DNA from 2 places in the Rhizobium sp. NPDC090279 genome. Region 2 is predicted to be linked to the other one. Evidence: predicted binding sites of a transcription regulator. Region 2 holds the regulator's gene; the other holds the start of a gene.
The links. The regulator PhoB, encoded in region 2, activates phosphate uptake and scavenging genes when phosphate is short. The targets are predictions, from matches to a motif close to TGTCATNNANCTGTCAT.
Positions count from the first base shown of each region.

Region 1: the regulator PhoB is predicted to act here: its motif matches at 4,069-4,085, upstream of phnF (phosphonate metabolism transcriptional regulator PhnF).

Region 1 covers NZ_JBIVYI010000003.1:48,889-56,176, forward strand. Annotated here, with positions in the region: gene phnL (phosphonate C-P lyase system protein PhnL) at 1-93, opposite strand, end outside; gene phnK (phosphonate C-P lyase system protein PhnK) at 103-879, opposite strand; gene ACIQWP_RS08170 (alpha-D-ribose 1-methylphosphonate 5-phosphate C-P-lyase PhnJ) at 876-1,787, opposite strand; gene ACIQWP_RS08175 (carbon-phosphorus lyase complex subunit PhnI) at 1,784-2,893, opposite strand; gene phnH (phosphonate C-P lyase system protein PhnH) at 2,897-3,523, opposite strand; gene phnG (phosphonate C-P lyase system protein PhnG) at 3,523-3,999, opposite strand; gene phnF (phosphonate metabolism transcriptional regulator PhnF) at 4,101-4,835, shown strand; gene ACIQWP_RS08195 (2,3-bisphosphoglycerate-dependent phosphoglycerate mutase) at 4,955-5,590, opposite strand; gene dapB (4-hydroxy-tetrahydrodipicolinate reductase) at 5,713-6,537, opposite strand; gene ACIQWP_RS08205 (ABC transporter ATP-binding protein) at 6,552-7,288, opposite strand, start outside.
Region 2 covers NZ_JBIVYI010000003.1:422,804-430,091, forward strand. Annotated here, with positions in the region: gene pstC (phosphate ABC transporter permease subunit PstC) at 1-619, shown strand, start outside; gene pstA (phosphate ABC transporter permease PstA) at 616-1,950, shown strand; gene pstB (phosphate ABC transporter ATP-binding protein PstB) at 1,965-2,780, shown strand; gene phoU (phosphate signaling complex protein PhoU) at 2,832-3,545, shown strand; gene phoB (phosphate regulon transcriptional regulator PhoB) at 3,577-4,260, shown strand; gene ACIQWP_RS10095 (GcrA family cell cycle regulator) at 4,352-4,888, opposite strand; gene ACIQWP_RS10100 (aspartate aminotransferase family protein) at 5,314-6,513, shown strand; gene argF (ornithine carbamoyltransferase) at 6,587-7,288, shown strand, end outside.

The DNA of each region.
Region 1 (7,288 bases), 370 kb from region 2:
GGAGACATCGGCGACGACGGGCAGGCGCAAGCCGTCGCGCAGGTGCATGGTGAAGCTTTTGAAGACTTCGGAAACGACGAGTGGGGTTGCCATGTTTCTTCCTCAGACCTGCAGGATCGAAGAGACCAGCAGTTGCGTATAGGGTTCGCGCGGATCGTCGAGCACGCGGTCGGTCAGGCCGTGCTCGATGACGTATCCGTCCTTCATCACCATCATGCGATGCGAGAGGAGACGGGCAACCGCGAGATCGTGCGTCACGATGATCGCCGAAAGGCCGAGATCGTTGACGAGGCCGCGCACCAGATCGAGCAGGCGCGCCTGCACGGACACGTCGAGGCCGCCGGTCGGCTCATCCATGAAGACGAGGCGGGGGCCGGTCACCAGATTGCGGGCGATCTGCAGGCGCTGGCGCATGCCGCCGGAGAAGGCGCGCGGCTGGTCGTCGATGCGGTCGGCGTCGATTTCCACCCGCTCCAGCCAGTCGATGGCCGTGTTGCGGATGTTGCCGTAGTGGCGGTTGCCGATCGCCATCAGCCGCTCGCCGACATTGGCGCCGGCCGAAACCGTCATGCGCAGGCCGTCGGCCGGGTTCTGATGCACGAAGCCCCAGTCGGTGCGCATCAGGAAGCGGCGTTCGGCCTCGTTCATGCGGAAGAGATCGCGATAGGTCTCGTCGCGCATGTGATATTCGACGCTGCCCGTCGTCGGCAGCAGCCGGGTCGAGATGCAGTTGAGGAGCGTCGTCTTGCCGGAACCGGATTCGCCGACGATGGCAAGCACTTCGCCGGGCCACAATTCGAAGGACACATCGCGGCACCCGATGCGGCTGCCGTAGAATTTCGAGATGTCCTTGACTTTCAGAAGTGGTGTGTCGCTCATTCGGCAGCCTCCTTGCCACCAGGCTGTCCATCGGATGCGAGCCCATTTGACGCCAGCATGTGACCGGCATGGCCATGGGCGCGGCGATCCTCGCAGAAATCGGTATCGGAGCAGACGAACATGCGCCCGCCCTTGTCGTCGAGGATCACCTCATCGAGATAGACCTGCTCGGCGCCGCAAAGAGCGCAGGGCTTGTCGAAGCGCTGCACCTCGAAGGGATGGTCTTCGAAATCCAGGCTGACGACCTGCGTATAGGGCGGCACGGCATAGATGCGCTTCTCGCGGCCGGCGCCGAACAGCTGCAGCGCGTCGGAGAGGTGCATTTTCGGATTGTCGAACTTCGGCGTTGGCGACGGGTCCATCACATAGCGGCCGGCAACCTTGACCGGATAGGCATAGGTGGTGGCGATGCGGCCGTTGCGCGCGATATCCTCGTAGAGCTTCACGTGCATGAGGCCATATTCCTCGAGCGCGTGCATCTTGCGCGTCTCGGTTTCGCGCGGCTCCAGGAAGCGTAAGGGTTCCGGGATCGGCACCTGGTAGACCAGCACCTGGTTCGGGCCAAGCTTGGTTTCCGGAATGCGGTGTCGCGTCTGGATGATGGTCGCTTCGTCGGTGCGGGTGGTCACGGCGACATTGGCGACCTTCTGGAAGAAGGCGCGGATCGAGACGGCATTGGTCGTGTCGTCGGCACCCTGGTCGATGACCTTCAGTACATCCTCCGGACCGATGATCGCCGCCGTCAGCTGCACGCCGCCGGTGCCCCAGCCGTAGGGCATCGGCATTTCGCGGGAGGCGAAGGGCACCTGATAGCCGGGTATGGCGATCGCCTTCAGGATGGCGCGGCGGATCATCCGCTTGGTCTGTTCGTCGAGATAGGCGAAGTTATAGGTGGCCAGTTCGCTCATTCGGCTGCCTCCGTCATCGGGTCCATGCCGCTGTCTCGGGCGGCTTCGAAATCGCGGCGCATACGCCGCACCAGGTCGAGCTCGGCCTGGAAGTCGACATAATGCGGCAGCTTCAGATGTTCGACGAAGCCGGTCGCCTGCACATTGTCGGAGTGGGAAATCACGAATTCCTCGTCCTGGGCCGGTGCCACAATGTCTTCGCCAAGCTCCTCGGCCCGCAGCGCGCGGTCGACCAGCGACATGGCCATGGCCTTGCGCTCGCTCTGCCCGAACACCAGCCCGTAGCCGCGGGTAAACTGCGGCGGCGCCTTCGCCGAGCCGGCGAACTGGTTGACCATCTGGCATTCGGTCACCTGGATGCGGCCGAGCGAGACGGCAAAGCCGAGTTCCGGCACATCGAATTCGACCTCCACTTCGCCGATGCGGATTTCGCCGGTGAAGGGGTGGTTGCGGCCATAGCCGCGCTGGGTCGAATAGCCGAGCGCCAGCAGGAAGCCTTCATCGCCGCGAGCAAGCGCCTGCAGACGAAGGTCGCGGGTCATCGGGAATTCCATCGGCTCGCGCGTCAGGTCGCCGATTTCGTGGTCGACGGGCATGGTGCCGTCGCCCTCGATCAGCCCCTCTTGTCCGAGGATTTCGGAAACGCGCATGATGCGACCCTCTTCGGCCGGACGCTGCATCGGCTCGTCGACGGCCTCGTCGGTCAGGAGGCTCGGGTCGAGCAGGCGGTGAGTATAGTCGAAGGTCGGGCCGAGAAGCTGGCCGCCCGGCAGGTCCTTGTAGGTCGCGGAGATACGGCGCTCGATCTTCATCGCCGCAGTGTCGAGCGGCTGGGAGTAGCCGAAGCGCGGCAGCGTCGTGCGGTAGGCGCGTAGCAGGAAGATGGCTTCAATCATGTCGCCGCGCGCCTGTCGGACGGCAAGGGCCGCCAGTGCGCGGTCAAAAAGCGAGGCTTCGGCCATGACGCGATCGACCGCGAGCGCGAGCTGCGCCACGATCTGGTCGATGCCAACAGCCGGCAGCGAACGGTCGCCGCGACGACGGTCGGCCAGCAGCCGGTGAGCATTGGCGATGGCGGTTTCGCCACCCTTTACGGCAACATACATATGTTACATCTCCGTCGCGGTGATCTTGGTGGTGCGCGGCAGGCAAAGGAATTGCCGGCCGGCGGTCAGAACGAGATCGACGCCGCGCGGGAAGAGGGCGCGATTGTCGTTCCAGATGCGCAGCAGCGCATCCGGCAGGCCGACCGGGGCGATCATGGTCACATCCTTGATGCCGGGGCCGGAAAGCGCCAGCTCCTTGCCGCCTTCCAGGCTTTCGATTTCCAGAACGATCGTCGTCGACCGATCAGGATATTCCTGGGTACCGACGCCGAACTGGCTGAAGGAGGAAAGCGCCATGCCGGCCTCGACGAAGGCGAAATGGGCTTCCAGCCGTTCCGCGATCACGGGCGCTCCGGTGTGGAAGGCCAGCCATTCCGGCAGGCTCGATCTTGTCAGGCTGTTGGAAAGCCAGACTGGCGTGTCATGGTCGCAAAGGGTCAGACCGATGGCGCCGGCAGCAACACCGAGCGGCGCCGGCGGCGCGATGTCGGCCACAACGGTTTGCAGGGTGCCCGGGCGCGCCATGGCGTCCATCGTCATCTTGAAGACGCTTTGCGCGTCGAAGACCGGATCGGTAAAACCGCCGGTCAGGGCCTCGTTGCCGAAGGTCGGGGTGCTCGAAAGGCTCATCAATCTTCTCCGCGAACCATGGTGAAGAAATCGACGCGGGTCGCTGCCGTCTCTTCGGCGCGCTTGCGATCATAGTCTGCAATACGCTCGGTGACCGGCTGCAGAACGGCCTTTTCGACGAAGTCCCGGGTGGCCGGCTGCTGCCAGAGTGCGTCGAAGATCGCCGAAAGCCGGGCCTTTTCGCGATCCGTGCCAAGCGCGTGCGCATGGCCGATGGTGTTGGATGCCAGCCGAATGGTGGCGCGCGTCACCGTGACTTCGCCGAGGTTGAAGGGGGAACCGCCGCCGCCGATGCGGCCGCGCACCATGACGAGCCCGGTTTCCGGTCCGCGCACCGGCTGCACCGCCGGCTTGCTCGGCAATGCGTCCCAGGCCGCCTCGAGCTCGTCGCGCTCTGCCTGTGCCAGAAGATCGGCGACGCGCTTGCGCTCTCGGCGCTCCTGTGCGGCCGCTTCCTGCCTTTGTGCTGAATTCATCGCGCCTTCCTTCAAATGTCTATTGATATAGACAACCATACAAGATAGTCTTATATCTATTAGTGAGTCGTGACAAGCGTGTGACAGGGCGAGTGGGCGTAATGGCAGGGCAGAAGATACAGAGGCAGACGGGCGTGGCGCTCTGGCGGCAGATTGCCGACCGGATTCGCACGTCGATCAATCATGGCGATTTCGACGAAACAGGCATGGTGCCGCCGGAAACGACGCTGGCGCTGCAGTTCGGCGTCAACCGGCATACGATCCGGAGCGCGCTCGCGGCGCTGGCGCAGGAGGGGATCGTCCGGGCCGTGCAGGGGCGCGGCACGCTGATCGAGCGCAAGGAGCGGCTAAGCTTTCCGATTTCGAAGCGGACGCGTTTTTCGCAAGGGATTGGCGATCAAGTGCGCGAAACCCGTAGCGTGCTGCTTGCATCGGGCGAGGAGGCTGCCAGCGCCGAATTGGCCAAGCAGCTTAAGCTCAAGACCGGCGCGCCGTTGATAAGGCTCGAAACGCTCGGCCAGGCGGACCATCGTCCGGTATCGCGCGCCACCAGCTGGTTTCCGGCTGATCGCTTTGGCGGGATCGCCGAGACCTACCGGGCGACCGGGTCGATCACCAAGGCGTTTCGCGAGTTCGGCGTGCCGGATTACGTGCGCGTCGTCACCGAGATCACGGCGACGCATGCCGACGAAGGCGATCTCACCGATCTGCAATTATCTCCGGGCGCCATCGTTCTCATCACGCAGGCGCTAAATACCGATCTCGACAATGTGCCGGTGCAATATTCGATCTCCCGCTTCGCCGCCGACAGGGTGCGTTTCACGATCGAGAATTGAGGGTAGGGGGCTCGAGCCCTCATCCGGCCTCCTGAGCCCGCCGAAGCGCGTCTTTCCCCCTCTCCCCGCCTGCGGGGAGAGGGCTAGGGTGAGGGGCTTTTGGCCCTAATGGCTTGCGCTCAATGCGCGCCGGACATGTCGCCGAGGACTTCCTTCGAGGCGACGGTGGAATCGGCCTTGAGCTTGTAGACCATCGGCACGCCGGTCGCGAGGTTGAGCGCCAGGATCTGTTCCTTGCTCAGCCGGTCGAGAACCATGACGAGCGAGCGCAGCGAGTTGCCGTGGGCGGCGACCAGCACGTTCTGGCCGGCGAGCACGCGCGGCAGGATTTCCGTCAGGTAATAGGGCCAGACGCGGGCGCCGGTGTCGCGCAGGCTTTCGCCGCCGGGAGGGGGAACGTCGTAGGAACGGCGCCAGATGTGAACCTGCTCTTCGCCCCACTTGGCGCGGGCGTCATCCTTGTTGAGGCCGGAGAGATCGCCGTAATCGCGCTCGTTCAGCGCCTGGTTCTTGATGGTCTCCAGGTTCGGCTGGCCAACGGCATCAAGGATGATCTTCAGCGTGTGCTGGGCGCGGACGAGATCGGACGTGAAGGCGATGTCGTACTTGATACCGTAGTCGGCCAGCGCCTTGCCGCCGGTCTGGGCTTCCTCGATGCCAAGCGCGGTCAGATCGGGGTCCTTCCAGCCGGTAAAGAGATTCTTCAAATTCCAGTCGCTTTGGCCATGGCGAACGAGGACGAGAGTACCGCTCATAAAATTTCTCCTTGATAGAGCAATTCCAGGAAAAGTGCGTAACGGTTTTCCGTCCGGAATTGCGAGACAATAAAAGGCTGGAGCGGGTCGGCAGTTCCATGCCGATCCGCTCCAGGATCAGGTCAACGTGTGGAGAGCCCGAGGACATCGAGCATGGAATAGAAGCCGGGTTTCTTGTCGCGCGCCCAGAGCGCCGCTTGCAGCGCGCCTCGGGCAAACAGCGAGCGGTCGCCAGCATTGTGCGACAGAGTCAACCGCTCGCTTTCGCTGGCGAAGATGACGGAATGATCGCCGACCACGCCGCCGCCGCGCAAGGTCGCAAAGCCGATCGTACCCGTCGGGCGCGGACCGGTATGGCCGTCGCGCACGCGCACGGAGTTGTCGTTGAGATCGACGCCGCGGCCCTTCGCCGCCGCCTGGCCGAGCAGAAGCGCCGTGCCCGAGGGCGCATCGACCTTGTGGCGGTGATGCATCTCCAGCACTTCGATATCCCAGTCGGCGGAGGGAAGCGCGCGCGCCGCCTGTTCGACAAGCACGCTCAAAAGGTTGATGCCGAGGCCCATATTGCCCGATTTGACGATGCGGGCATGGCGCGCGGCGGCCTTGAACCTGGCTTCGTCCTCGTCCGAGCATCCGGTCGTGCCGATGATGTGGACGATGCGGGCCTGCGCGGCAAGGTTGGCGAAGGTGACGCTGGTTGCCGGTGTCGTGAAATCGATGACGCCTTCGGCATGAAGGAAGGCAGCGAGCGGATCGTCGGTCATGGGAATGCCGATCGGCCCCAGTCCGGCAATCTCGCCGGCATCTTTGCCGATGAAGGCGGAACCCGGACGGGCGACGGCTGCATGCAGGGTTACGCCGTCGGTCGCGTGGATGAGACGGATGAGAGCCTGTCCCATGCGGCCCGCCGCGCCAACCACCACCAGCTTCATCGCATCGTCGCTCATGTCGTCTCTATCGTCTATTTGCGGGAATTGCTTGATATGGCCGGTAGCTGCAGGTTGTTGAGCCGAGCGTAAAGGCCATTGTCGGCCGTCGCAAGCGTCTCGTGGTTGCCCTCTTCGACAACCCGGCCGTTTTGCATGACGACGATCTTCTCGGCCCGGACCACGGTCGACAGCCGGTGCGCGATGACGACGACCGTGCGGCCGCTCATCGCCTCTTCCAGCGCCTTCTGCACGGCCGCTTCGGATTCCGTATCGAGCGCCGAGGTCGCTTCGTCCAGAAGCAGGATCGGCGCATTGCGCACCAGTGCGCGGGCGATCGACAGGCGCTGCCGCTGACCGCCGGAAAGCGTCACGCCGTTTTCGCCGACGGGCGTGTCGTAGCCCATCGGCTGAGCGACAATGAAATCATGCGCATAGGCAAGGCGGGCTGCTTCCTCGATCTCGGCATCGGTCGCGTTCGGGCGGCCGTAGCGGATGTTGTCGCGGATCGTGCCTTCGAAAAGATAGGGCTGCTGCGAGACATAGGCGAGCTGTTCCCGCAGCGACTGTTTCGTCACATGGGCGATATCCTGCCCGTCGATGAAGATGCTGCCGGATTTCGGATCGTAGAAGCGCGGGATCAGATTGATGACGGTGGACTTGCCGGCGCCGGAAGGGCCGACCAGCGCCGTCGTCTGGCCGCCCTCGGCCGAGAAATTGACGCCGGACAGGACGGCTTCGTCGCCATAGGCGAAATGAACGTCGCGGAATT
Region 2 (7,288 bases):
GCGCGTGCGCTCCATCGCCAAGCCGATGCTGGAGGTTCTGGCCGGCATTCCGACGATCGTCTACGGCTTCTTCGCCCTCGTCACCGTCGGCCCCTTCCTGCGCGATATCTCCGCCGAGATCGATGGCCTGATGACCGGAAACTATCGAAGCTTCATCGAGGCGCAGAGCGTCTTGACGGCCGGCTTCGTCATGGGCGTGATGCTCATCCCTTACGTTTCGTCGCTGTCGGACGATATCATCATGGCCGTGCCACGCTCGCTTCGCGACGGCTCGCTCGGCCTCGGCGCCACGCGTTCCGAAACGGTCAAGCGCGTACTGCTGCCGGCAGCCCTTCCAGGCATTGTCGGCGCGCTTCTGATGACCGCGTCGCGGGCGATCGGCGAAACGATGATCGTGGTGCTGGCGGCAGGCGTCGCCGCGCGCATGCAGTTCGATCCCTTCGAGCCGATGACGACAGTCACCGTGAAGATCGTCAACCAGTTGACCGGCGATCTGGAATTCACCTCGCCACAGACGCTCGTCGCCTTCGCGCTCGGCATCACGCTGTTCTGCCTGACGCTGTGCCTCAACGTCTATGCGCTCTACATCGTCCGCCGCTACAGGGAGCAGTACGAATGAGCGACGTCGTATCGTCCTCTGCGCCGAACACGCCGCGCGGCCTGACGCCGGGCACGCTTGCGCGCCGCGATATCGGCATCGCCAGGCGCTATGCCGCCGAGCGCCGCTTTCGTGCCTATGGCATCACCGCCGTCATCTTCGGCCTCGTCTTCCTCGCCATCCTGGTCTCGACCGTGGTCCGCACGGGCTATACCGCCTTCGTTCAGACCTCGATCACCTTGCCGATCGAATTCACCGAGAAGGTGATTGACCCCGCAGGCAAGCGCATAAGCGATCCGCAGGTGCTGATAGCAGCCAACTATCCGCTTCTGGTGCGCGACGCGCTGGTGAAGGTGCTCGGTATCGATCCGGCCAACCGAGCGCTCGTTCGCGAGGCGACGGCGATGGTATCGGAGGGGGCAAGGGTCGCGTTGCGCGACAGGGTCGTCGCCAACCCTTCGATCATGGGGACGACGCAGAACGTCACTTTTCTCGCCAGCGCCAACATCGATTCCGCCAACAAGGGGCAGATCGATCTGACCGTCGACGAAAAGGACCGCAAGGTATCCGACCGGCAGGTCGCCTGGATGAAGCAGCTCGGCGATAGCGGCGCGCTGTACAAGGCCTTCAACAGCGGCCTCTTCGTGTCGGGCAATTCGAGCCGGCCCGAAGCCGCCGGTCTCGGTGTCGCGTTGATCGGCTCGCTCTATCTGATGCTGACCGTGCTCGTGCTCGCCTTGCCGGTCGGCGTTGCGGCGTCGATCTATCTGGAGGAGTTCGCGCCGAAGAACCGGCTGACGGATCTGATCGAGGTCAACATCAACAACCTCGCCGCGGTGCCCTCGATCGTCTACGGCCTGCTGGGCCTCTCGGTCTTCATCAACATGATGGGTCTGCCGCGCTCGGCCTCGCTGGTCGGCGGGCTGGTGCTCAGCCTGATGACGCTGCCGATGATCATCATCGCCACCCGCTCGGCGCTGCGGGCCGTGCCGCCGTCGATCCGCAGTGCCGCCCTCGGGCTCGGCGCGTCGCGCATGCAGATGGTCTTCCATCATGTGCTGCCGCTCGCCATGCCCGGCATCCTGACGGGCACGATCCTCGGCCTTGCTCATGCGCTCGGCGAGACGGCGCCGCTGCTCTTGATCGGCATGGTCGCCTTCGTCGCCAACTATCCAGCATCGCCGCTCGATCCTTCGACCGCGCTGCCGGTGCAGATCTACATGTGGGCGAGCGAAGCCGAGCGTGCCTTCGTCGAAAGGACGTCGGGGGCCATCATCGTCCTGCTCTTCTTCCTCGTCGCGATGAATATCGGCGCCATCCTGCTGCGCCGCCGCTTCGAACGGCGCTGGTAGGGGAGGGCCATCAAATGAACATGATGACGGAAGCCGCAAGCGAAAGAGCATTGACCAAGAAGATGATGACGATCCCCTACAAGATGATCGGCCAGGACGTTTCGGTCTTTTACGGCGACAAGCGCGCGCTCTTCGACGTCAATCTGAAGATCCGCGCCAACACGGTCACGGCGCTCATCGGCCCGTCCGGCTGCGGCAAGTCTACCTTCCTGCGTTGCCTCAACCGCATGAACGATACGATCGAGACGTGCCGGGTTACCGGCAAGATCACGCTCGACGATCGGGATGTCTACGACAACAGCATCGATGTCGTGGAATTGCGCGCTCGGGTGGGCATGGTCTTCCAGAAGCCCAATCCGTTTCCGAAGTCGATCTACGAGAATGTCGCCTACGGGCCTCGTATCCATGGCCTGCATCGCTCCAAGGCCGATCTCGATCATATCGTCGAGACCAGCCTGCAGAAGGCAGGCCTTTGGGGCGAAGTCCGGGATCGCCTCCACGATGCCGGCACGAGCCTGTCGGGTGGTCAGCAGCAGCGCCTGTGCATCGCCCGCGCCGTTGCCGTCAGCCCCGAGGTCATCCTGATGGACGAGCCCTGTTCGGCGCTCGATCCGATCGCAACCGCCAAGGTCGAAGACCTTATCCATGAGCTGCGGGAAAATTTCACGATCGTCATCGTGACGCATTCCATGCAGCAGGCAGCCCGCGTCTCGCAACGCACCGCAATGTTCCATCTCGGCCATCTGGTTGAGGAGAACGACACCGATAAGATGTTCACCAATCCCGACGATTTCCGCACGCAGGATTACATCATGGGCCGTTTTGGTTGATGATGTCAGGCGCGCGGCTCCTTTCACACAGTTTACCTTGAGGATAGAAAAATGGTCTCCACTCACATTCTCTCTGCCTATGACGAAGACCTGAAGTTCCTGACGCGCCGCATTGCTGAAATGGGCGGTCTGGCCGAGCAGATGGTCAGCGACAGCGTCCGCGCGCTGGTCAACAGCGATACCGGCCTCGCCCAGAAGGTCATCTCCGACGACGTCGTTCTCGACCATGCCGAGCGCGAAGTCGGCGACAAGGCGATCGTCACCATCGCTCGTCGTCAGCCGATGGCGGCCGACCTGCGCGAGATCATGGGCTCGATCCGCATCGCCTCCGATCTGGAGCGCGTCGGCGATCTCGGCAAGAACACCGCCAAGCGCGTCATCGCCGTGCAGGGCACCGGTGTTCCCCGTCGTCTCGCCCGCGGCATCGAACACCTGTCCGAACTGGCGCTGAGCCAGCTCAAAGAAGTCCTCGACGTCTACGCCACCCGCTCGCCGGACAAGGCCGTGTCGATCCGCGAACGCGACGAGGAAATCGACGCGATGTACACCTCGCTGTTCCGCGAGATGCTGACCTACATGATGGAAGATCCGCGCAACATCACCACCTGCACGCATCTTCTCTTCTGCGCCAAGAACATCGAGCGCATCGGCGACCATGCCACCAACATCGCCGAGACGATCTATTACATGGCGACCGGTGCCCAGCCGGAAGGCGAGCGCCCGAAAGACGATACCGCCAACACCGTCGGCGCAGTGACGGAATAATCTGGAAGCGAAGAAAGGAGACCATAGGCGCATGGTTCCGAGAGTTGCTGTTGTAGAAGACGAGGAAGCGCTCAGCGTTCTGCTGCGCTACAATCTCGAGGCCGAAGGCTTCGAGGTCGATACGATCCTCAGAGGCGATGAGGCCGAGCTGCGTCTCCAGGAGCGCATCCCCGACCTTCTGATCCTCGACTGGATGCTCCCCGGTGTATCCGGCATCGAGCTCTGCCGCCGGCTGCGTATGCGGCCGGAGACGGAGCGGCTGCCGATCATCATGCTGACGGCCCGCGGCGAGGAGAGCGAGCGCGTGCGTGGTCTTTCCACCGGCGCGGACGACTACGTCGTCAAGCCGTTCTCGACGCCGGAGCTGATGGCTCGCGTCAAGGCGATGCTGCGGCGCGCCCGTCCGGAGGTTCTCTCCACGGTGCTTCGTTGTGGCGATATCGAGCTCGACCGCGAGACCCATCGCGTTCACCGCAAGAGCCGCGAAGTGCGGTTGGGGCCGACGGAATTCCGCCTGCTGGAATTCCTGATGTCCTCGCCGGGCCGTGTCTTCTCGCGTTCGCAGCTGCTCGACGGCGTTTGGGGACACGATATCTATGTCGACGAACGTACTGTCGACGTCCATGTCGGCCGCCTGCGCAAGGCGCTCAACTTCTCCAATATGCAGGATGTCATCCGCACCGTTCGCGGCGCGGGCTACTCCATGGAGGCCTGAGCGGGAATACCCGATCAGGCACTCAACATAGCGGCGGAAACAGAAAACGGGCCCCAAAGGGCCCGTTTCTTTACCTCAATTATGGGGCATCTCAGCCGCGCGGTTGCGCCGGCCGACGCCGCTCATGCACCGGCTGATAGGCCAGGCGCTGATGGTAGCCGCAATAGGGCGATGCATCTGGGCTCTCGTTGCCGCAGAAGTGGAAATCGTCCTTCAAGGGATCGCCGACCGGCCACTTGCAGGTGCGCTCGGTCAGTTCCGTCAGGCCGAGGCGCCGGGAGATCGGGACGACGACATTGGTGGCCGGGCGATACTGGATCTCGTTGACGGCATCGATCTCGACTTCTTCCCTCAGCATGGTTGCGCCCTGCTGGCGGGTGACCACGGTGCGGGTTGCAACACGCGTTCCATAGCTCGCTGCGCGGGGAGCTGCGGCGCTGCGCTTCGGCGTGCGTGCTGCGGTTGCCGTGCCGCCCGCCTTCGCTCGGCCGGGAAGGTTCAGGCGATGCACCTTGCCGATGACGGCGTTACGGCTCACGCCACCAAGCTGCGCAGCGATCTGGCTGGCGCTCAACCCTTCGGACCATAGCTTTTTCAGCTTCTCGACGCGTTCGTCTGTCCAATTCATGCCCTGTCTCCGCTGTCGCGTTTCCGATGGCAGAATCCCTCACCATTGCCTCGTATGGGGTCGAGGCGCGAAACGCTCTAAAATTGTGGTGACTAGTTCCGCCGCATGCAGTCTAGCAATTGCTTTTTAACCTAGTGTGAGGCTGACTCCGTGACAAGAGTCGCGGGAATCTTGAGGAATCGATTTCGAGGTTTTCCCCAACTTGCTGTCCCGGCGTGGCATTTCTGCAATAGCCGCCGCCGAACCTATCCCTTTTGCCCGCAAGCGCTTTCTCGCACCTGCCAAAACGGCAGTTTTGTTGACATCGCGGTGCAAAACATCAATAGTGCGCAGGCCGCCGCAAGGCGGCATTTTTGATTTTTTCGGACCCGTTTCATCAAACGGAAGCGATCGGTCCTTAAAGTTGTGATCGAGGAGATATGGCCATGGCCGAGACCGCGCCGCTTTATGACACCTACATGCGTGCTCCGCTGCGGTTCGAGCGAGGCGAAGGCGTCTGGCTGATCACGGAAAGCGGCGAACGCTACCTCGATTTCGCAGCCGGCGTTGCGGTTAATTCGCTCGGCCATGCGCACCCCCATCTCGTCGCGGAACTGAAGGCGCAGGCCGACAAGGTGTGGCATCTGTCCAACCTCTACGAGGTGCCCGGTCAGGAGAAGCTTTCGAAGCGGTTGACGGACGTGACCTTCGCCGACAAGGTGTTTTTCACCAACTCAGGCGCCGAGGCGCTCGAATGCGCCATCAAGACGGCGCGGCGCTATCAGTTCGCCAAGGGACATCCCGAAAAGTTCCACATCATCACCTTCGAGGGCGCCTTCCATGGCCGCACCATCGCGACGATCGCCGCCGGCGGTCAGGAAAAATATATCGAGGGCTTCGGCCCGAAGGCGCCGGGCTTCGATCAGGTGCCTTTCGGCGATCTCGATGCCGTGCGTGCCGCCATCACCGATGCGACGGCCGCGATCCTGATCGAGCCTGTGCAGGGCGAGGGCGGCATCCGCCCGGCGACCAACGAATTCCTGCGCGGCCTGCGTGAGATCTGCGACGAACACGGCCTGCTGCTGGTTCTCGATGAAGTACAATGCGGCGTCGGCCGCACGGGTAAGCTCTTCGCCCATGAATGGGCTGGTATCAAGCCGGACATCATGGCGGTCGCCAAGGGTATCGGCGGCGGTTTCCCGCTCGGCGCATGCCTTGCCACCGCGGAAGCCGCCTCGGGCATGAAGGCCGGCACGCACGGCTCGACCTATGGCGGCAATCCGCTCGCCATGGCGGTCGGCAATGCCGTCCTCGACATCGTGCTCGCCGAAGGCTTCCTGCAGCATGTCCGCGATATCGCCCTGATCTTCCGTCAGGGACTTGCCTCGCTCAAGGATCGCTTCCCCGACATCATCGAGGACGTTCGCGGCGAAGGCCTCATGCTCGGCATCAAGAGTGCAATTCCGCAGGCCGAGCTTCTGCAGGCGGTTCGCGCCGAGCATCTGCTAGGCGTTCTGGCCGGCGACAACGTCATTCGTCTGCTGCCGCCGCTCGTGGTGACCGCTGAGGAAGCGCGCGAAGGTCTTACTCGCCTCGAGCGTGCCGCCGAGCGCGCACGCGCAGCCCGCACCAAGAAATCGGCTTGAACTCAACGCCCGCAGTCGGGGCGTTCCTGCCCCACGCGGGCGTTATTGTTTTTTCTGGAGTACAGGTAAGGACATGGCTTCTCCGAAACACTTTCTCGACCTCTCTGCTGTTCCCACCGCCGATCTGCGCAGCATCATCGATGATGCCATCGTGCGAAAGCAGGCGCTGAAGGCTGGCACGGCCGACAAGCCGCTCGCCGGCAAGATGCTGGCGATGATCTTCGAGAAGCCATCCACCCGCACCCGCGTTTCCTTCGACGTCGGCATGCGCCAGCTGGGCGGCGAGACGCTGTTCCTGTCCGGCACCGAGATGCAGCTTGGCCGCGCCGAGACGATCGGCGATACGGCAAAGGTGCTGTCGCGCTATGTCGACGCGATCATGATCCGCACAACCGATCATTCGCGCCTGCTGGAGCTGGCGGAACACGCGACCGTTCCGGTCATCAACGCGCTGACGGACGACACGCATCCCTGCCAGATCATGGCCGATATCATGACCTTCGAGGAGCATCGCGGCCCGATCAAAGGCAAGACCGTTGCCTGGACCGGCGATGGCAATAACGTGCTGCATTCGCTGATCGAAGGTGCCGCACGTTTCGGCTATCGCATGAATATGGCAGTGCCCCTTGGTTCCGAGCCCAAGGATCACTATCTGAACTGGGCCCGCAACGAGGGCGCCGAAATCATGCTCTCGCATGATGCAGACCGTGCGGTCGCCGGCGTCGATTGCGTGGTAACCGATACCTGGGTTTCCATGAATCAGGAGCACCGGGCC